Regions from separate parts of the Lactobacillus taiwanensis genome, predicted to be linked through region 1. Evidence: predicted binding sites of a transcription regulator. Region 1 holds the regulator's gene; each other region holds the start of a gene.
What was found. Region 1 encodes HrcA, which represses chaperone genes, less so after heat shock. Its sites were predicted from a motif close to TTAGCACTCNNNNNNNNNGAGTGCTAA; they were not measured.
Positions count from the first base shown of each region.

Region 1 (3,218 bases):
TTAACAGTTAAACCAGCATCGCTTAATGCATTATCAAAAGCAATCTTAGTCTTTTGAACTAAGTCATCAGTTAATTCATCAAACTTGGCACGAGTCAAATCTGCTTCAAGGTGAAGAGGACCAGCTTCCCCTGCAGAAATAAATGGAAGTGAAATATGAGTTGATGAAACGCCAGATAAGTCTTTCTTAGCTTTCTCAGCAGCATCCTTCAAACGTTGTAAAGCCATCTTATCGTTAGATAAGTCAACACCATTTTCTTCCTTAAAGTTTTGGATTAACCAATCCATAATTCTTTTATCAAAGTCATCACCACCAAGGTGAGTATCACCATTAGTTGATAATACTTGGAAAACTCCATCACCTAATTGCAAGATAGAAACATCGAAAGTACCACCACCAAGGTCGTATACTAAAACTTTTTCATCATTTTCATCTTTATCAAGACCATATGCTAAAGCTGAAGCAGTTGGTTCATTGATAATTCTTTGAACATTTAAGCCAGCAATTTTACCAGCATCTTTAGTGGCTTGGCGTTGCGCATCATTAAAGTAAGCAGGAACAGTAATAACTGCATCAGTTACCTTTTCACCTAAGTAGTCTTCAGAAAACTTCTTGATGTATTGCAAAATGAAAGCTGAAATTTCTTGTGGTGTATATTGCTTATCGCCAACTTTAACCTTGTAGCCTTCTTCACCCATATGACTCTTAATTGAAACAATAGTGTTAGGATTAGTTATAGCTTGACGCTTTGCAACTTCACCAACTTGAATTTCACCATTCTTAAATGCAACTACAGAAGGAGTAGTACGGTTACCTTCTGGGTTAGTAATAATCTTAGGTTCTTTTCCTTCAAGCACGGCAACTGCTGAGTTAGTCGTACCTAAGTCAATACCAATAACTTTTGACATAAATATAACTTCCTTTCTTATTGAGCCACTACAACAATTGCTGGTCTTAATGTTCTATCTTTATATTGATATCCTTTTTGTAAAACTTTAATTACGTGATCCTTTTGATCATCATTTTCCGCTGCGACAGTTTGTACAGCTTGATGAAGGGATGGATCGAAAGGTTCGCCTTCAGCTTTAATTTCAGTAATTCCTTGATCTTTCATTGATTTAACTAATGAATCAAGAGTCATCTGAACACCTTTTTGAAGTTGTTTAGCAGCTTCATCATCAGCTTCAACAGCTAATGCACGCTCTAAATTATCCATTGCAGGCAAAACTTCTTTAGCTAAGCTTTGAGATTCATACTTAATTAATTGAGCACGTTCTTTTGCATAACGGGCTTGCATATTTTGAATCTCCGCTTCGCTACGTAAGTATTTATCTTCAAGATCCTTATTTTTAGCAGTTAGTTCAGCAATTTCCTTTTCATAATTTTTTGCTGGATTTTCCTTAACTTCCTCTTTCGGAGCTGATTTGGGATCTTTTTTTGGTGCCTTATCTGGGGTCACCTCGTCTTTTAAATCCTTTTCATGTGGAAACTCTTCTTTACTCACAGCTAACCTCCTTACTTAAATCTACCATAATAATCCAACAATTTCTTTGCTAGTTCATTTCTAAAATACTCGAGTAGTCCGATCATCTGCGAGTATGGCATGTTAGTTGGCCCTAGCAGTGCAATTGTTCCTTTACCATATTTACCAACACTATATTGTGCAGTAAGCAAGCTATAATCTTCTAACAAATCTGATGGTAATTCTGAGCCCAACTTAACTTGAACTTTCGAATTAGTACCATCTTTAATTTCATCTTCTGGATTAAAGCCAATCAAACTTGAAATAGCATCGTTTTGATCAATTAACTTATATAATGACTTAACTTTCGTTAAATCATCGTTTTCGTAATTACTTAAAAGATTAATTTGACCATCAACATACATTTGTTCACTCGCAGCGTCCTTAATAACATCTTGGAGCAAATCTAAAATTTCAGGTGCCGATCCGCCAGCTACCAAATGATCTGCAATTCTTTTAAGCAGCACTTCATTAATTGAACTAAGAGGCTTACCAACTAGGTGGTCATTGATCAATCTTACCGCTTTTTCAATCTCTTCTCCACTAGTATGATGAGGTAAAGTATAGATTTGATTCTTAACATTACCATCATCAGTAACTAAGATAGCCATCACTTGATGACTAGAAAGAGGAACAATCCTAAAACTAGTAACTTTAACAGAATGAGTTTCAGGACCTGCCGCAAAAGCAGTATAGTTAGTTAAATCGGACAATATCTTTGCAGCTTCTTGCACGATTTCATTAACTTGCTGAAAAGGTTGGTCTAATTGATAAACAATCTGATTATAAACAGATGCTGGTATCTTTACTGGATTAATTAAATGATCCAAATAATATCTATAACCAGCACTAGATGGAATCCTTCCACTAGAAGAGTGAGTTTTTTCAATTAAACCTTGCTCTTCTAAGGCAGCCATCTCGTTTCGAATAGTTGCACTTGAGACCTTGACAGGCAGTTGATTCGTCACGGTCTTAGAACCTACCGGCTCATGCGTCTGAGTAAAGTCCATAATAATAGTCTTCAAAATAAGTTCTTGCCGTTCAGTCAACATTTTCTCGCCCCCATCATTAGCACTCTTCTTTCCTTTGTGCTAACAATTTATATAATACCATATATTAGCAATTGTGCAAGCAGAGTGCTAAATCAATTTAATTTTTCACAAAAAAAAGCAAGTACTGAGTACTTGCGTAAGTTTATTTAATTGGTAGTTTAATTACAGTCTTTAATCTCTCCACTCTAGTTCCTCGCGGATCACTTAAATATATTTCATGATGATAGCGTGGATTTTTTATATCAATTGGATCACCACTTCCTGAAACTGCGAGATAGTTCATTTCAGGAACAGTTATTAATTCAGGTTTCTTTTTTTAGAAAATATAAATCTTTATATTCTTTTTTATAATCAAATACCAACTTTTTCTCTACCCCCCTTTAATTATTTAGCTTCTCCACCCCCTAATTTTATTCGTTTATCTGTAATCTGACTAATAAAATATTTATCATGTTCAATTAAGAGCATTGCCGGTTGTTCTTTTCTTAACATGTTAATTAACTGATCCTGATTAAATACGTCTAAATAATTAGCTGGCTCATCCCATAAATATATATCTGCTTCTTCTACCAATGATTTGGCAATCGCCACCCTTTTTTGCTGTCCCATACTCATTTCTTCAATTTTTGTGGCAAAGCTTTCTC
Region 1 covers NZ_CP059276.1:782,852-786,069, reverse strand. The annotation lists gene dnaK (molecular chaperone DnaK) at 1-908, opposite strand, end outside; gene grpE (nucleotide exchange factor GrpE) at 926-1,504, opposite strand; gene hrcA (heat-inducible transcriptional repressor HrcA) at 1,516-2,574, opposite strand; gene H1A07_RS10130 (hypothetical protein) at 2,717-2,857, opposite strand; gene abc-f (ribosomal protection-like ABC-F family protein) at 2,959-3,218, opposite strand, start outside.

Region 2 (3,218 bases), 880 kb from region 1:
TTTTGGATTAAGAATGCTAACAATGATTTAGCTGAACGGCGAAAGTCACAAATGTCACCGGTAATCATGATTCCCGGATCAAGTGCGACTACTGAACGTTTTAACGAATTAGTTAATTTATTGAATAAAGATACTTTTAAGAAACATAGCTTGTTAAAAATTCAAGTAAAAAAAGATGGGACATTAAAGTATAGCGGAAAGATTAATCGTAATGACAATGAACCATTTATTGTGGTTGGCTTTGAAAATAATCATGATGGTTATGCCAATATTAAAAAACAAGCAGGATGGTTCGATGAAGCATTTGCGCAGCTCAGTCAACAGTATAAATTTAATAATTTTAAGGCGTTTGGTCATTCAAATGGTGGATTGATTTGGACTTATTGGTTGGAAAATTACTATGCGGACTATAGTGATGAAATCAAAATAAAGAAATTAATGACTTTAGGTACGCCGTATAACTTTAATGAAAGCAATGTTGATCATAAGACAGAGATGCTGAATGATTTTATTAAAAATAGAAAGAAAATACCTAAAAACTTGGATGTATATTCTGTTTCTGGCGGAGAAAATTATGAATCTGATGGCTTAGTTCCTGAAAGTAGCGTAGCTGCAGGAAAATATATTTTTCAAAATCAAGTAAAGCATTATACAACTATGACTATTACAGGCGCTGATGCACAGCATTCATCGCTACCACAAAATAAACAAGTAGTTCAACTGATTGAACAGTATCTACTAGAAAATAATAATGGAGATAATACTCCTGCTAATGAACAAAAGCCAAAAGAGAATCGAAAAAATAGAAAGAAGATAAATGATTAAATTCTTTGAAAATTAATAGAGATAAATAATTATTCAACTTTACTATCATATTAATTCACAAAGATTTTAAGCGCAATGTGTTTCATAAAGCGCGTTGCACTTATTTTATTCACAAATTAAAATAATCTGTGGAAAAAATATGATATAATATTTGGCTTTTCTGTGGATAACCTGTTATAATTAAAGCTGTGAGTAGTTAGCACTTAAAACTAATGAGTGCTAAAGTTTTTGAGAATATGAGGAGTGTGTAAAGCATGGCATACTTTGACAATGGAAATTACAATTTTGATGATTTGTTTAATGAATTAAACAGAGATTTTTTCAATGATGGAAGAATGACAAATGGTCAACAACCAATGAGATATAGTACCGGTCAAGCACCACAACAAGGTGCACAAAATGGTCAACAACAAAAGGAGAAGCCAATTGGTGTTGATTTGACTGAACAAGCTAAGAAGGGCAAATACGATCCTGTTATTGGACGTACTGCTATTATTGACCAAGTTATTGAAATTTTGAGTAGACGTAAAAAGAATAATCCTGTTTTAACTGGACCTGCTGGTGTTGGTAAGACTTCAGTAGTTGAAGGATTAGCTCAAAGAATTGTTGATGGAGATGTTCCTGAAAAGCTAAAAAATGCTCATATTATTGAATTGAACATTAATGAATTAGTTGCAGGTACTTCTCTTCGCGGTAGTTTTGAAGAAAAATTAAAGAAGATTATTGATAAAGCTAAGGGTGACAAGAATGTTATTCTCTTTATCGATGAATTACATAATATTGTTGGTGCAGGTTCAACTGATTCAGAAAATAATTCTGGGGATGCTGCTAACATCTTAAAGCCAGCTTTAGCAAGTGGTGAAATTCGTGTAATTGGTGCAACTACTACTAGTGAATACCAACAAATCGAAAAGGATCCAGCTTTAGCTAGAAGATTCCAACCAGTACAAGTTCCTGAACCAAGCATTAAGGATGCTATTGAAATTTTGAAGGGCTTAGCTCCAAAATATGAAAAGTATCACAATGTAAAATATGATCCAGAAGCTTTGAAGTTAGCTGCTGAACTTTCTAACCGGTACATCAACGATCGTCACTTACCAGATAAGGCAATTGACTTAATGGACGAGGCTGGTGCTAAGAAGTCTTTAGGTATGGATCAAAAGGATGAAACTTCAATTAAGAATAAGATTCATGCACTAGAAGGTAAAAAAGCAGAAGCAGCTAAGAGTGAGAAATATGACGAAGCTGCTAAAATTAAGAAAGAAATTGAAGATCTTAAGAAAGATCTCAAGAATGCAGGTAAAGCTAGTGAACTTAAAGTTACACCAGAAGATATGTATGCTTTAATTCAAACTAAAACTGGTATTCCAATGAGTGAAATTAATGCGAATGAAGCTCAAAAGAATGCTAACTTAGCTTCTGACTTGAAGAAGGTTGTTATTGACCAAGATAAGGCAATTGATATCATCACTGACGCAATTGCTCGTAAACAAGTATTTAAGGATTCAAACCGTCCAACTGGTTCATTCTTGCTTACTGGTCCTACTGGTGTTGGTAAGACTGAATTGGCTAAGCAATTAGCAATTAAGTTATTTGGTAAGGCTGACGCTTTAGTACGTTTGGATATGTCAGAATACCAAGACCAAATGGCTGTTAACAAGTTAATTGGTTCAGCACCTGGTTATGTTGGCTATGGTGAAGGTGGTCAATTAACTGAAAAGATTCGTCATCAACCATATTCTTTGATTTTGCTTGACGAAATTGAAAAGGCAAATCCACAAGTCTTTAATGCATTACTTCAAATTATGGATGATGGTCGTTTGACTGATGCACAAGGTAGAACAATCTCCTTCAAAGATACAATCATTATCATGACTTCAAATGCTGGATACTCTGATAAGTTGCTTAAGGGAGACGATCAAGATGCTTTACGTAAAGCACTTGAAGTTTACTTCAGACCAGAATTCTTGAATCGTCTTGATGCAATTGTTCCATTTAATTCATTAACTAGTGAAGATATGCTCAAGATCTTAGACCTTTACTTAGTAAAGATGGAGAAGTCTCTTGCTAAGAGAAACATTAAGCTTCATGTTACCGATGATGCTAAGAAGTACTTGGCTAAGAAGGGCTATGATAAGGAATTTGGTGCTCGTCCATTGAGAAGGGTTGTTGAACAAGATCTTGAAACCCCAGCAGCTAAGTTGATTGTTTCTAAGCCAGATACTAAGGAAGTTAAATTCACCATTGATGATAAGCATTTATACTTAAATGGTGAAATTCTTGAAGATGTATTGTTTGACAAGGAAACTCGTGAACAAGAAAAGAAAGACATCAAGGAAGCTGAAAAAGCTGACAAAAAAGAAGAAAAATAGTTAACAATGTTGTGAAAAAAG
Region 2 covers NZ_CP059276.1:1,793,672-1,796,889, reverse strand. The annotation lists gene H1A07_RS08835 (alpha/beta hydrolase) at 1-825, shown strand, start outside; gene H1A07_RS08830 (ATP-dependent Clp protease ATP-binding subunit) at 1,080-3,197, shown strand.
Region 2: a site for HrcA is predicted at 1,022-1,048, ahead of H1A07_RS08830 (ATP-dependent Clp protease ATP-binding subunit). Genes of this name have one in related genera too.

Region 3 (3,218 bases), 630 kb from region 1:
CTTCTTCGGATGGGAAGTCTTTTGAATCCATGTATAAGAATTCAGTTCTGTACAAACCAATGGCTTCAGCACCGTTTTCTTTTACACCCTTCATATCATTAGGAGTACCAATGTTAGCAGCAATAATGAACTTCTTACCATTAGCAGTTACAGATGGTTCATTCTTTAGCTTCTTCCATTCTTCCTTTTGCTTAGCAAAGGCTTCACCTTTCTTAGTGTATTCTTCGATTTGAGCATCAGTTGGATTAATGATAGCATCGCCGTCTAAACCATCGGCAATAAGCATATCGCCATCTTTAACATCTTTAGTAATCGTTTCAGTACCAACAACAGCTGGAATTTCTAATGAACGAGCCATGATTGCTGAGTGAGCAGTTCTACCACCAACATCAGTTACAAATCCCTTAACGTACTTCTTGTTAAGTTGAGCTGTATCACTTGGTGTTAAATCGTAGGCTACTACTACAACTTCATGGTCAATAGCTGCAGGATCTGGCAATTTTTTACCAAGAAGATGTGCCATAAGACGCTTTGAAACATCACGTACGTCGGCTGCACGTTCTTGCATATATGCATTGTCAGTCATACCTTCAAAAATAGTAATGAATTTTTGAGCAGTTTCATCTAATGCTGCTTCAGCATTAACTTTTTGATCTTTGATTTCTTGTTCAATGGCACCAGTAAATTCTGGGTCACTTAAGAAGAGAAGGTGTGCGTCAAAAACTTGAGCTTCTTCTGCTCCTAAACTTTCCTTAGCTTTATCACGAACTTTTTCAAGTTCTTTAGTTGATTCTTCAACAACTTTCTTAAAGCGAGCTACTTCAGCATCAACATCGCTAACTGAGGTTTTAGAAAACGAAAGGTCAGGTTCTACCAAAAGGTAGGCTGGTGCAACTGCAATACCATCACTGGCTGCAATTCCCTTTAAAGTTTTCGACATTATTCAGCTAAACCTTCCTTTTTCATAGTGTCAGCAATAGCTTCAATTGCTTCTTTAGCGTCGTCACCATCAGCAGTAATAGTTACATCTGCACCTTGGCCAACACCTAAAGACATAACACCCATGATTGACTTCAAGTTTACTGATTTACCGTTGTATTCCAAGTTAATATCTGAGTTAAACTTAGAAGCAGCTTGTACCAACAAAGTAGCTGGACGAGCATGAATACCAGTTTCAGCAATAATATGAAATTCGCGTTTTTCCATTTTAAATTATCTCCTTTAAAATCAAAAATAATCGGGAGTTTTATACCCACTCGTTTATTAGGTTATCATGTTTTCTAAATGAAAACAACACAAATGTAAATGTTTACATTATAAAGTACTTAATTTTCATTGTCAGATAAGGTATAAATTATATCCCCACCTCTTTGGGCAATCCCAGTTATCCTCTGTCTTTTACCATAGCTTCTAAGAGCCAATTGGAATTGAAAAGCATCTTTGGGACTAACTCTATATTCTTTCAATTCACCACTTATGATTTTATCTAATATTTCTTCATAATTCATTCCTTATACTTCTCTCCTTAAAGTTTCTATATCTTTCTAAAAAATTTCTTCTTTATCCTAATTATATCAATTTCCTATAAAAATCTGAGCTTAGCACTTGCAATTAGTAAGTATCCGTACTATGATATTAGCAAGTTAGCACTCATATATCAAGAGTGCTAAAATAGGAATATGGCCTGAATATTATAAGAAAGGCGGAAATATTAATGCTATGTGATAACTGTCATAAACGTCCTGCCTCCATTCATCTTTATACAAATGTAAATGGGCAAGATCGTGAAATTTCATTATGTCAACAATGTTATCAAGAATTGAAAAATCAACAAGGACAAAATAATAGTATGAATAATAACAATGCATTTTTTGGCGATTTTGATGATTTATTCAACGCCTTAAATAATAACAACAATGAACAAAATAATCCTCAAGGCCGTGATCCACGTATGCAAATGGGTGGTGGCCGTCGAGGTGGAAATAACGGTGGTCAAAAATCTCTACTCGACCAGTATGGTACGGATTTAACCGATTTAGCAAAAAAGGGGAAAATTGATCCAGTTATTGGTCGTGATAAAGAAATTGCTCGCGTTATTGAAATTTTAAACAGACGGACTAAAAATAATCCAGTTCTTATTGGAGAAGCTGGTGTTGGTAAAACTGCTGTTGTCGAGGGATTAGCACAACAAATTGTCGATGGTTCAGTCCCTGCTAAACTTCAAGACAAGAGAATCATTTCTTTAAATATGGTCTCAATGGTTCAAGGTACTGGAATTCGCGGTCAATTTGAACAAAGAATGCAACAACTGATTAAAGAATTAGAGCAAAATGATAATATTATCCTATTTATCGACGAAATTCATGAATTAGTTGGTGCTGGTAACGCTGAAGGCGGTATGGATGCTGGTAACATTATTAAACCAGCCTTAGCTCGTGGAGATTTCCAATTAATTGGTGCTACTACTATTAAGGAATATCGAAACATCGAAAAGGATTCTGCCCTTGCTCGTAGATTCCAACCAGTGGAGGTTAAAGAACCTACAACTGAAGAAACAATTAAAATTTTACAAGGCATTCGTAAGCGTTACGAAGACTACCACCATGTTCAGTATACAGATGAATCTATACAAGCTGCAGTAGATCTTTCCTCCCGCTACATTCAAGATCGTTTCTTACCTGATAAAGCCATCGATCTTTTAGACGAGGCCGGTTCAAGAATGAATCTCACCATTCCTTATGTTGATAGTGAAAAGATCAAGGAAAGACTGGATGCTGCTGAAAGTTTAAAGCAAGATGCTTTAAAAAACGAAGATTATGAAAAGGCTGCCTACTATCGTGATCAAATTGAAAAGTATGAGAAATTAAAAGATCAGAAAGTAGATCCTGATCAAACACCTAAAATTACTGAAAAGATCATGAATAAGATCGTGGAGGAAAAAACTAATATTCCTGTCGGCGACTTACAGAAACAAGAAGAAACACAATTAAAGAACTTAGCTACTGACCTTAAAGATAATGTAATTGGTCAAAACAAAGCTGTTGAAACTGTTGCTCGTGCAATAAGACGAAATCGGGTTGGTTTTAACAAATCTGGTCGTCCAATCGGTTCATTCTTATTTGTAGGACCGACTGGTGTAGGTAAAACAGAATTAGCGAAACAATTAGCCAAACAAATCTTTGGTACAGAAGATGCGATGATTCGATTCGATATGAGTG
Region 3 covers NZ_CP059276.1:1,407,991-1,411,208, forward strand. The annotation lists gene ptsP (phosphoenolpyruvate--protein phosphotransferase) at 1-940, opposite strand, end outside; gene H1A07_RS06845 (phosphocarrier protein HPr) at 940-1,206, opposite strand; gene H1A07_RS06850 (hypothetical protein) at 1,326-1,508, opposite strand; gene H1A07_RS06855 (ATP-dependent Clp protease ATP-binding subunit) at 1,715-3,218, shown strand, end outside.
Region 3: a site for HrcA is predicted at 1,644-1,670, ahead of H1A07_RS06855 (ATP-dependent Clp protease ATP-binding subunit). Genes of this name have one in related genera too.

Region 4 (3,218 bases), 580 kb from region 1:
AAGAACGCCGCAGAAAAATAACGAATCATTAAATAGCGGCTAAAATTTATAGATCTTACACTCATGTCATGTTTCTTTTGTTCTAAACTCTGATCTTTTTTAGTCATTATTGTATCTGTCCTTTCAATATTGTTCCTGAACAATTCAGACAACACCTGTATAATACTCCACTATGAAACCGCTTGCAACAATAATAACTGTTTTCTTATAAAAAATAAAATTCTATACTTTTACGCTTTACAATTGAGTTTTTAATTTGTAGAATGAATTCCGAAAACGCTTACTTTAGAAAGGACGTATTGAATATGACTGGATACACTATGCCTGAGGGCTTTTTATGGGGCGGCGCTGTTGCCGCTCACCAACTTGAAGGTGCATGGGATGAAGATGGAAAGGGAATGTCAGTTGCTGACGTTATGACAGTAGGATCAGCAACTAAGCCACGTGAAATTACTGATGGTGTTATTCCTGGTAAGAACTACCCTAACCATGACGCAATTGATTTTTACCACCACTACAAAGGTGATATTAAGTTAATGGCGGAAATGGGCTTTAAGGCTTTCCGTACTTCAATAGCTTGGACTAGAATTTTTCCTAAGGGCGACGAAAAAGAACCAAATGAAGCAGGGCTTAAGTTCTATGATGACTTATTTGACGAATGTCATAAATATGGAATTGAACCTGTAATTACCCTTTCTCACTTTGAAATTCCATATCACTTAGTTAAAGAATATGGTGGCTTTACTAACCGTAAATTAATTGATTACTTCGTTCGCTTTGCCCGTGTTTGTTTCAAGCGCTACAAGAACAAAGTTAAATACTGGATGACTTTCAACGAAATTGATAATCAATCTAGTTTTAACAATGACTTCTTAATGGCTACTAACTCTGGTATCTTGTTTAATAATGGAATGGGCGATAAAGAAAAAGAAGCTGCTATGTATCAAGCTGCCCACTATGAATTAGTTGCTTCTGCTTTAGCAGTTAAAGAAGGTCACAAGATTAATCCCGACTTCCAAATTGGTTGTATGATTAACTACTCACCTGTTCGTCCTTTAACTTCATCATCAGATGATGTTTTACTTGCTGATAAATTTGAACAAAGACGTGACTTCTTCTCCGATGTACACGTTAACGGTGAATATCCAAATGCTGTTGAAGATTACATTGAAAGAAATGGTTATCGTCCAGATATTACTGAAGAAGATAAGATTGCCTTAAAAGAAGGTACAGTAGACTACGTTGGCTTCTCATACTATCAATCCACTACTGTTTCAAGTAAGAAAGTTAAACCAGATGAATTAACTGACTTACAAAAAGCGATCGTAGAAAACCCTACTTTAGAGCGTAGTGACTGGGGTTGGGAAATTGATCCAGAAGGTTTGAGAATCTCTCTTAACCACCTAACTGACCGCTACCACAAGCCACTATTTATCGTTGAAAATGGTCTCGGTGCTTACGATAAGCGCGAAGCTGACGGTTCAGTTCACGATCCATACAGAATTGACTACCTAAGAAAACACATTGAACAAATGGAAAAGGCTGTTGTTTTAGACGGTGTTGACTTGATGGGTTATCTTCCTTGGGGATGCATTGACTTAGTTTCAGCTGGAACTGGTCAAATGGACAAACGCTACGGCTTCATCTATGTTGACAAGAATGATAAGGGTGAAGGAACACTAGAACGTTCAAAGAAGGATTCATTTAACTGGTATAAGAAAGTCATTGAATCTAACGGTAAAGACTTAGATTAGTAATTTAAAATAGAATTTAGCAAGTATACTAAATCTTATTTTTTTCTTCCAAATTAGCAGTTAATGTGCCAGAGTGCTAAATAATTTACATTCTATCCTAACCTACTACAATAAACAGTGTAGAGAGCGTAATGGAAGGAAGTTTTATTATGGCAAACGAAATAATGAAGAATCGTAACAATGATAATATGATGGATCAATTAAGCGATTGGTTTAGTTTTCCAAAAGACTTTTTTGATGACAGTTCAATTAAGAACATTATGCAATCTGATGTAGCAGAAACTGATAAGGATTATATTGTTAAAGTTGACATGCCTGGAATGGATAAGAAAGATATCAAGGTTTCATATAAAGATGGTGTCTTAAATGTTTCAGGTAGCCGTGATTCGTTTGATAACTTAGATGACAAGAATGGCAATCTTCTTCACCGGGAAAGAAGCGTTGGTCACATTCAAAGAAGTTACCGCATCCCTGATGTTGACTCTAAAGAAATTGCCGCAAAAGATATTAATGGCGTTTTAACCATTACCTTGCCAAAATTAACTGAAGAAGATAAGGAAAATACAATTACTATTGAATAGTACTATTGCTTATAAAAAACATCCCGCTTACGCGAGATGTTTTTTAGTTTACTGCAATAATCTTAACATCGTAGTTTCCAGCTGGTGCTTCAACGGTTACCGTTGCACCAGCTTTTTGCTTCATTAAGGCTTGCCCTAAAGGCGAATCAAAGGATATCTTTCCCTTAGCTAAATCTGCTTCCATTCTACCAACAATACGATATTTTTCAGCTTCATCATCACCATCAAAAAGCAAAGTAACATTTGATCCTAAATCAATAGTTCCACTTTCATCTTTTTGAATAATTTCTGAATATCTTAATTGCTTATCTAAATAGCGCAAACGACTTTGTAAATGCCCTAATTCCATCTTAGCGGTAGTATATTCAGAATTCTCCGATAAGTCTCCCATACTACGAGCTTCTTGTAAGATTTTAATTCTCCGTGGCCGATCTTTTTTTAAGCGGGCTATCTCGTCTTTAATTTCTTGATAGCCTTCAGGCGTCATTTTTTGATAATAAACCATTATTTAACCTTAACATCATTTCCAGTAATCACATCTTGCTTGTAAAGATCACCATTCTTTACAGAATAATGACCAACAATTGTTCCAGTTGACTTCTCAGCTAAAGAATATTGTCCATTACCACCATCAATTAACGTAAAATTATCTGGTCCATAACTACTTGAATAGCCGTTTTCTTTAATAGTATTAGAAACCATCTTGTTAAACATGGTATCTGAAGAGTTATTAGCTGATGCGGCACTTTGACCACTATTATTTTGAGTATTAGATGCTGAAGAATTGGATGAGCCATTTAAATTATTTGATTTTTCTACTTCATTTGAATTAGACGAATTAGAGCTTGCTGATCCATTCTGACTGGTCTTCTTACTAGTACTA
Region 4 covers NZ_CP059276.1:207,212-210,429, reverse strand. The annotation lists gene H1A07_RS01005 (PTS cellobiose transporter subunit IIA) at 1-107, opposite strand, end outside; gene H1A07_RS01000 (6-phospho-beta-glucosidase) at 306-1,754, shown strand; gene H1A07_RS00995 (Hsp20/alpha crystallin family protein) at 1,904-2,335, shown strand; gene greA (transcription elongation factor GreA) at 2,379-2,840, opposite strand; gene H1A07_RS00985 (hypothetical protein) at 2,840-3,218, opposite strand, start outside.
Region 4: a site for HrcA is predicted at 1,808-1,834, ahead of H1A07_RS00995 (Hsp20/alpha crystallin family protein). Genes of this name have one in related genera too.